3 regions of the Alteromonas sp. ABH2_165 genome follow, and region 1 is predicted to be linked to each of the others. Evidence: predicted binding sites of a transcription regulator. Region 1 holds the regulator's gene; each other region holds the start of a gene.
The links. The regulator ArgR, encoded in region 1, controls arginine synthesis, uptake and breakdown. The targets are predictions, from matches to a motif close to ANTGAATANNTATTCANT.
Positions count from the first base shown of each region.

Region 2: a site for ArgR is predicted at 1,103-1,120, ahead of ACXAFQ_RS12185 (aspartate aminotransferase family protein). Genes of this name have one in related genera too.
Region 3: a site for ArgR is predicted at 1,096-1,113, ahead of gltB (glutamate synthase large subunit). Genes of this name have one in related genera too.

Region 1 is NZ_JBSWWF010000005.1:113,756-116,035, forward strand. It holds gene mdh (malate dehydrogenase) at 1-800, opposite strand, end outside; gene argR (transcriptional regulator ArgR) at 1,026-1,490, shown strand; gene ACXAFQ_RS11220 (efflux RND transporter periplasmic adaptor subunit) at 1,733-2,280, shown strand, end outside.
Region 2 is NZ_JBSWWF010000005.1:329,721-332,000, forward strand. It holds gene ACXAFQ_RS12180 (HDOD domain-containing protein) at 1-932, shown strand, start outside; gene ACXAFQ_RS12185 (aspartate aminotransferase family protein) at 1,298-2,280, shown strand, end outside.
Region 3 is NZ_JBSWWF010000004.1:199,158-201,437, reverse strand. It holds gene arcB (aerobic respiration two-component sensor histidine kinase ArcB) at 1-548, opposite strand, end outside; gene gltB (glutamate synthase large subunit) at 1,282-2,280, shown strand, end outside.

The sequences.
Region 1 (2,280 bases):
GGGTGTGAGAAGAATGCTGCGTCGTCGCTGTCGTCAGTTTGAACGTAGGTGTATTCAACCACGTTTTCGCCTTGCATAGCAGCAACCAGAGACAGACAGAAGCGTGCTGCAGCCTGACCCATAGACAGAGTCGCAGAACCGCCGCCAGCTTTGGCTTCAACAACCTCAGTACCCGCATTCTGGATACGAGTAGTCAGGCTAGCAACTTCTTCATCAGTGAAAGAAACACCTTCAACCTGGCTCAGCAGAGGCAGGATAGTAGTACCAGAGTGACCACCGATTACAGGAACGTGTACGCTTGATACGTCCAGGCCTTTCAGTTCAGCAACAAAAGTTTCTGCACGGATCACGTCCAGAGTAGTAACACCGAACAGTTTGTTCTTGTCGTAAACGCCTTTTGCTTTCAGCGTTTCAGCAGCGATAGCAACAGTGGTGTTTACTGGGTTAGTAATAATACCAACACAAGCAGAAGGACAGTGATCAGCAACGCCTTCGATCAGGTTCTTAACGATACCAGCATTAATGTTGAACAGGTCAGAACGGTCCATACCAGGCTTACGAGGAACACCAGCTGGAATAAGAACAACGTCACAACCGCTAAGCGCATCGCCCAGATCATCTTTACCATGACCGGTAACTTTCACCGCGGTGGGGATGTGGCTCAGGTCAACAGCAACACCAGGAACAACTGGCGCAACGTCATATAACGCTAATTCAGAACCTGCTGGCAATTGTGTTTTCAACAACAATGACAGCGCTTGACCAATACCACCGGCAGCACCTAACACGGCTACTTTCATACCATTTCTCCTATGGAATAGTTACTCGTCAAAAAAACGGAGCGTCACAGTAAATCAACGCGCGTAAAAACTCAATCACCCAATGGTCTTATGCATGCATATTGGGTATAAGCGGCAAGATTATGCATGATTTTGAATGAATATGCACAAATATTGCTTAAATGGAAAGACTACGGCACAATAATAGCGGTTTGTACCCTTAAACACCAAATATGACAGGTAAATATGGCTAATATAAAACAAGAAAAGATGATCAAAGCCTTCAAAGAAATTCTCAAAGACGAAAGTTTCGGCTCTCAAGGAGAAATCGTTGAAGCCCTGAAATCACAGGGTTTTGATAACATCAGCCAATCGAAAGTGTCACGTATGCTGAGTAAGTTTGGCGCGGTAAGAACGCGAAATGCCCGTGGTGATATGGTGTATTGTTTACCACCCGAACTTGGCATGCCTACAGCGAAAAGCCCGCTAAAACAGCTCGTGCTCGATATTGTACACAATAACGTGATGGTCATCATTCGAACCAGCCCGGGAGCGGCTCAGCTTATCGCAAGACTGCTGGACTCACTCAGCCAGAAAGACGGCGTGCTGGGCACCATTGCTGGTGACGACACCATTTTCATCGCGCCAGCCGATGTTACCCAAATTGAAGATCTCAGACAGCGAGTAGAAAACCTGTTCGATAACGTTTGATGAGCTTCACTACGTTAGCGTAATGACAAAAAGCACCATCTCCGGTGCTTTTTTGTTGCCCACTACTTCTTATTCGTGAAGACGCTAGGCATTTATTAGATTCATCCTATTTTTTTGACATTTTATCTGCTGCAAAACCGACGTTAACCCAGCCTTAACCCACCTTGTCGATACACTCGGCTCCATCAGACTGACGAAACCCCAAGATGTCGTCGGTCCCGGATTTAGACAAGGAACCTGCCATGAAAATCGCCGCAACACTCTGTGTTATAACCAGCTTGCTTACCCTTTCAGCTTGTAGTGACACCACACAAAGTCAACGTTCTGCGCCCCGCGCCACCGCCGTTAGCGCAATTACGATAGCCGCACAAACATTCCCAATTACCCGCACGCTGCAAGGTCGGGTTGTTGCACAACAAACCGCTCAGATTAGGCCACAGGTGGGCGGAGTACTCGAACAGCGTTTGTTTGAAGAAGGCAGTTTTGTAGAAAAAGGACAACTACTCTATCAGATTGACGATTCGACCTATCGCGCCAGCGTGAACGAAGCAAAAGCAGACTTGGTAAGCGCCAAAGCGTCTGTGGAGTCAACCCGGCTTATTGATGAGCGCTACCAGAACTTATTAAAAATAGAAGGCATTTCCCAACAGGATGCCGATAACGCCCATGCGGACTATCTGGTCGCGCAGGCCTCACTGGCGAAAGCCCAGGCAGCGCTGGATTCTGCCAACGTTAATCTTGCTTTCACCCGTATCACTGCCCCCATCAGTGGCCGTACGGGCATTTCTAA
Region 2 (2,280 bases), 220 kb from region 1:
ATGCAGAAGTACACCAGCACGTTTTTGATCTTATTCGCGGCGAAATTGAAGACGCAGAAACTGTACTCTCATCGGTTCTCGGTTTAAGTGAAGATGTGGCACCTTTGCTGGATGTGCTCTCGGTTCGCGCAACATCCATAACCCGTATCGAGTCACACGCCAGTGCATTACCTTGGCTTTACGATGACTTAATGGCTATCGTTAACACGCCTAAATTCAGACGTAAGGATTCCCGAGGAAAAATCATTCCTGTGGAAACCATGCGCACCGCATTGAGTTTTATCGGCATTGAAAACCTCAGATTGTTGATACCGGTATCGGTACTAAAACGAGCACTGCCTAAAATCACCGATCCTTACCCGGAAATTAAAACCCGGCTTTTAAAGTATGGCGAAGCCATTGGTTTATCCATGCGGGCGTTAGCTGACGATTACGGCGTGTCGCCGCACGAAGCTTTTACCATCGGTATCTTTTCCCAACTCGGGCGCAGCACTATTGCTCGGCTTTATTTCAAAGCCTTTGAGCAGGCAAAACTTTCACTGCTCAGAGAAGCTGAAATCGCCAGAAACGCACCACTGCACACCGCGATGCAGAAGGCGCAACCGTCGGCCAATTATCTTATTGCAATGCAAGAAGAACTCGCCCCAGCATTAACGGCTAAGCTCACCACAGCCATGGGTTTTAAGCGATTACGAATCGCACTGCCATTTACTGAAATTGCCGAACAAGATAAACACCCACATGACGTGACTGAACTGCTGAAAAAAGCCCAGGCTTACGCCTCTATCCGCATGTTACATCAGGGCAAATTCCTTGAGAAAAGTGAAATTCCGCTGGCACTGCACAAAACAGGTTTTGTTCGCAGCGAACGAGATGTTTTGAAGGTGACTGAGCTGTTCCAGCTTCCTCTCATCGATGATGATAAGATTTGATAGTGCCTTTTTAGTCCAAATCTGCGCACTTTTTAGACAAAAGCGTTCCAGCATATAAAGTTTTTTAGTGGATATTCATTCAAGCCAGTGCGTATCCACAACCTATACTAAGCTCACCACGGCCGGTTTCTGTTAGCTTGTTAACAAATTGCATCTCTTTCTGCTTAGCCTCTGCATGCTTATGCACTTTTTATGCAAAATGAGCTAAACCCCTCTAAAAATAAGGCCTTGAGCGGAACCCGCCGAGGTTACAAAGCGTCTTATTAGTGGCATACTGATAAGCTAATTCGTACTTTTCGCATCCAGAACTGATTCGCATACAAGCTTGTTTGCACCGCGGATGCCCGATAAAAGAGGTAACTGTAATGAACGTAACTCGCGCAACCTTCGACGAGGTCATGGTCCCTAACTACAACCCAGCCAACATGGTGCCGGTACGTGGTGAAGGCTCCCGCGTGTGGGATCAGGAAGGCAATGAATACATCGATTTCGCAGGCGGAATTGCGGTAAATGTACTGGGCCACTGTCACCCTGCTCTTGTCGGTGCATTAACAGAACAGGGCAACAAACTCTGGCACTTGTCTAACGTTTTCACTAACGAACCCGCATTACGTTTGGCGAAGAAACTTACCGACGCTACATTTGCAGAGCGCGTTTATTTCGCGAACTCAGGCGCCGAATCTAACGAAGCGGCACTGAAACTGGCTCGCCGTTATGCGTTGGAAAAATTTGGTGAAGATAAGAACGAAATCATTGCGTTTAACCAAGGCTTCCACGGCCGTACGTTCTTTACCGTAACAGTTGGTGGTCAGGCAGCGTATTCGGATGGATTTGGTCCTAAGCCAGGCGCGGTTCTGCACTGTGACTACAACGATCTGGAAGCGTTTGAAAAACTGATTTCTGAAAAAACCTGTGCAGTGATGATGGAGCCATTACAGGGCGAAGGCGGCATCATCTCTCCTGATGCAGACTTCGTTAAAGGCGTACGTGAATTGTGTGACAAGCACAATGCACTGCTGATTTTTGACGAAGTACAGTCGGGTGTAGGCCGTACAGGTCAGCTTTACGCTTACATGGGTCTGAATGTAACCCCTGATATTCTCACTACGGCGAAATCGCTAGGTGGCGGCTTCCCTATTGGCGCTATGCTGACAACGGCTGAAATTGCTGCGCATTTGAAAGCCGGTACTCACGGAAGTACCTATGGCGGTAACCCGCTGGCCTGTGCTGTTGCAGAAGCCGCACTCGACGTGGTGAATACCCCAGAAGTACTGAACGGTGTGGTTGAGCGTGAGAATCTGTTCCGCGAATTATTGGGCGAAATCAACGACAAATATAACGTGTTCTC
Region 3 (2,280 bases), on a different contig from region 1:
CAGCCAGCGAAGCGCCCTTCTTCATTACGGTAGTAAATAAGGTCTGGCGACGCATCGATGATGGAGCGTAATAAGGTAGATAAATGCCTGGCTTGCTGCTCAGAATGCGACTTTTCTTCAATTTCCCGTTCGAGATCTTTGAATACCGCTTCGCGATCATCCTGGGCTTTACGTCGCTGTTCCATTTCATGATTGAGCTGTCGAATGTTGCTTTGCAACTCTCGATTCAGAAACACATCTTCTTCGCGTAGACGCTCAAGTTGGCTAACCACTTCTTTCAGATTAACCCGAGACGTTTCTAACTGTTTTACCAGCTCACTAAGAAAGTAAAGCACCCAAGGGGCGGACATCATGGTCAGCACTACTGCGATAATAAAATCGTCAGGCTGAACCTCGTTCCCCATCGCCACACGGATCACGTATGAACCGCCCAACGTGAATACCAGCGTAACCACAACAAAAAGCATGCTGAGCTTCAGCGTGCCAAAACGTTTGATGAATTGAGCGAACTTTATCGCCCAGGAATCATTTGGTGAGTCTTGATGCATAGCAACCGTACTACAAATAACTAAAACTATAACCTGAAGCACTTATATCACTTTCAGCAGGTAAAACCCACAGGTGTCATAATTATGAGTGCATAATTGTGCGTTGCACTTTCTGTTAGCCAATAAATAATCATCGAAGGACACATCTATATAAAGGAAGCAACTTGAGGACATTCGTCGGCTGACTTTGCGTAACGCTCGTCAGGCGCGTATATTAAATAAACAAATACAACTTTTGTGCGGAAGCCTCAGAAATCCGTCAAAACGATATTCATTCAGCCACACCGGATAAAATCATATAATTAACCACATTAACTGAATGAATATTCAATTTTAAAGCTGTAGACAGGGTTAAACTTTAGTATAAACGTACTAAAGCGGTAGATTTTTGAGCGCCGAGCTCAAAATTCAAACAGGCCAATTAAAACCGTAAGCAACTGATAAAAAACAGCTTTATTAAATAAAAGTAAAATTGATGCCGTCATGTCATTTTTATCATTTGATTTTATATTCTAATGTATGTATTTTGTACGGCCCGCTAAGCAATAGTGCATAAAAATGCGGATAACGACTGGCGTCCTACTAATAATAATTAACGACATAAACAGACGCTTGGAGTATGGTTTATTCCTGCTCTGATTTAACGTCTACACGATATTGTTGAGATGCGTGCCCTTCTCGGGTGACGATCCGACACATGCCTTGTCCAGTCGAAGGTTGAAGGAGTTTTAAGATGAGTTTATATAATCCCAATGATTCCCGGGATAACTGTGGCTTTGGTCTTATTGCCCACACTCACGGGGAAGCCAGCCATGAACTGGTGACGACTGCTATCCAGGGCCTGGACAGAATGCAGCACCGTGGTGGTATTGCCGCTGATGGTGTTACCGGTGACGGCTGTGGATTGCTGCTACAAAAGCCAGATGCCTTTTTTAAGGCCATTGCCGATGAGAACGGCTGGAAGCTGAGTAAGAAATATGCAGTAGGCATGATCTTTCTGAGTCAGGATGACGAGCTGGCACAAGCTGCCAGAGAAGTACTCAACGAGGAACTGGAAAAAGAAACCCTGACCGTTGTTGGCTGGCGTAAAGTGCCGGTAAATCACGATATTCTGGGTGAACTGGCATTAACCGGTGTACCACAAATCGAACAGGTTTTCGTGAACGCCCCTGCGGGATGGCGTAAACGCGACGTAGAGCGTCGTCTGTTTATGGTTCGCCGCCGTGCCGAAAAACGTCTTGAAGAAGACAAAGATTTCTATGTTGCCTGTCTGTCAGGATTGGTAACGATTTATAAAGGCCTGGTTATGCCTAAAGATCTGCCTGCCTTCTATGCAGATCTCGCCGATGAGCGCTTAAAAAGTGCTATCTGTGTTTTCCACCAGCGCTTTTCTACCAATACGCTGCCTAAGTGGCCTCTGGCTCAGCCTTTCCGCTTCCTGGCACATAACGGTGAAATTAATACCATTAAAGGTAACCGCGACTGGGCGATGGCCCGTACCGGTAAATTTTCTACGCCGTTAATTCCTGATCTGAAAGACGCCGCGCCTTATGTTAATACAGAAGGTTCTGACTCGTCTTCACTGGATAACATGCTGGAACTGTTCCTGGCCGGTGGTATGGATTTATTCCGTGCTATGCGCCTGCTGGTTCCGCCTGCGTATCAGAACAACCAGACCATGGATGAGAACCTGCGTGCATTCTACGAATTCAACTCCATGCACATGGAGCCG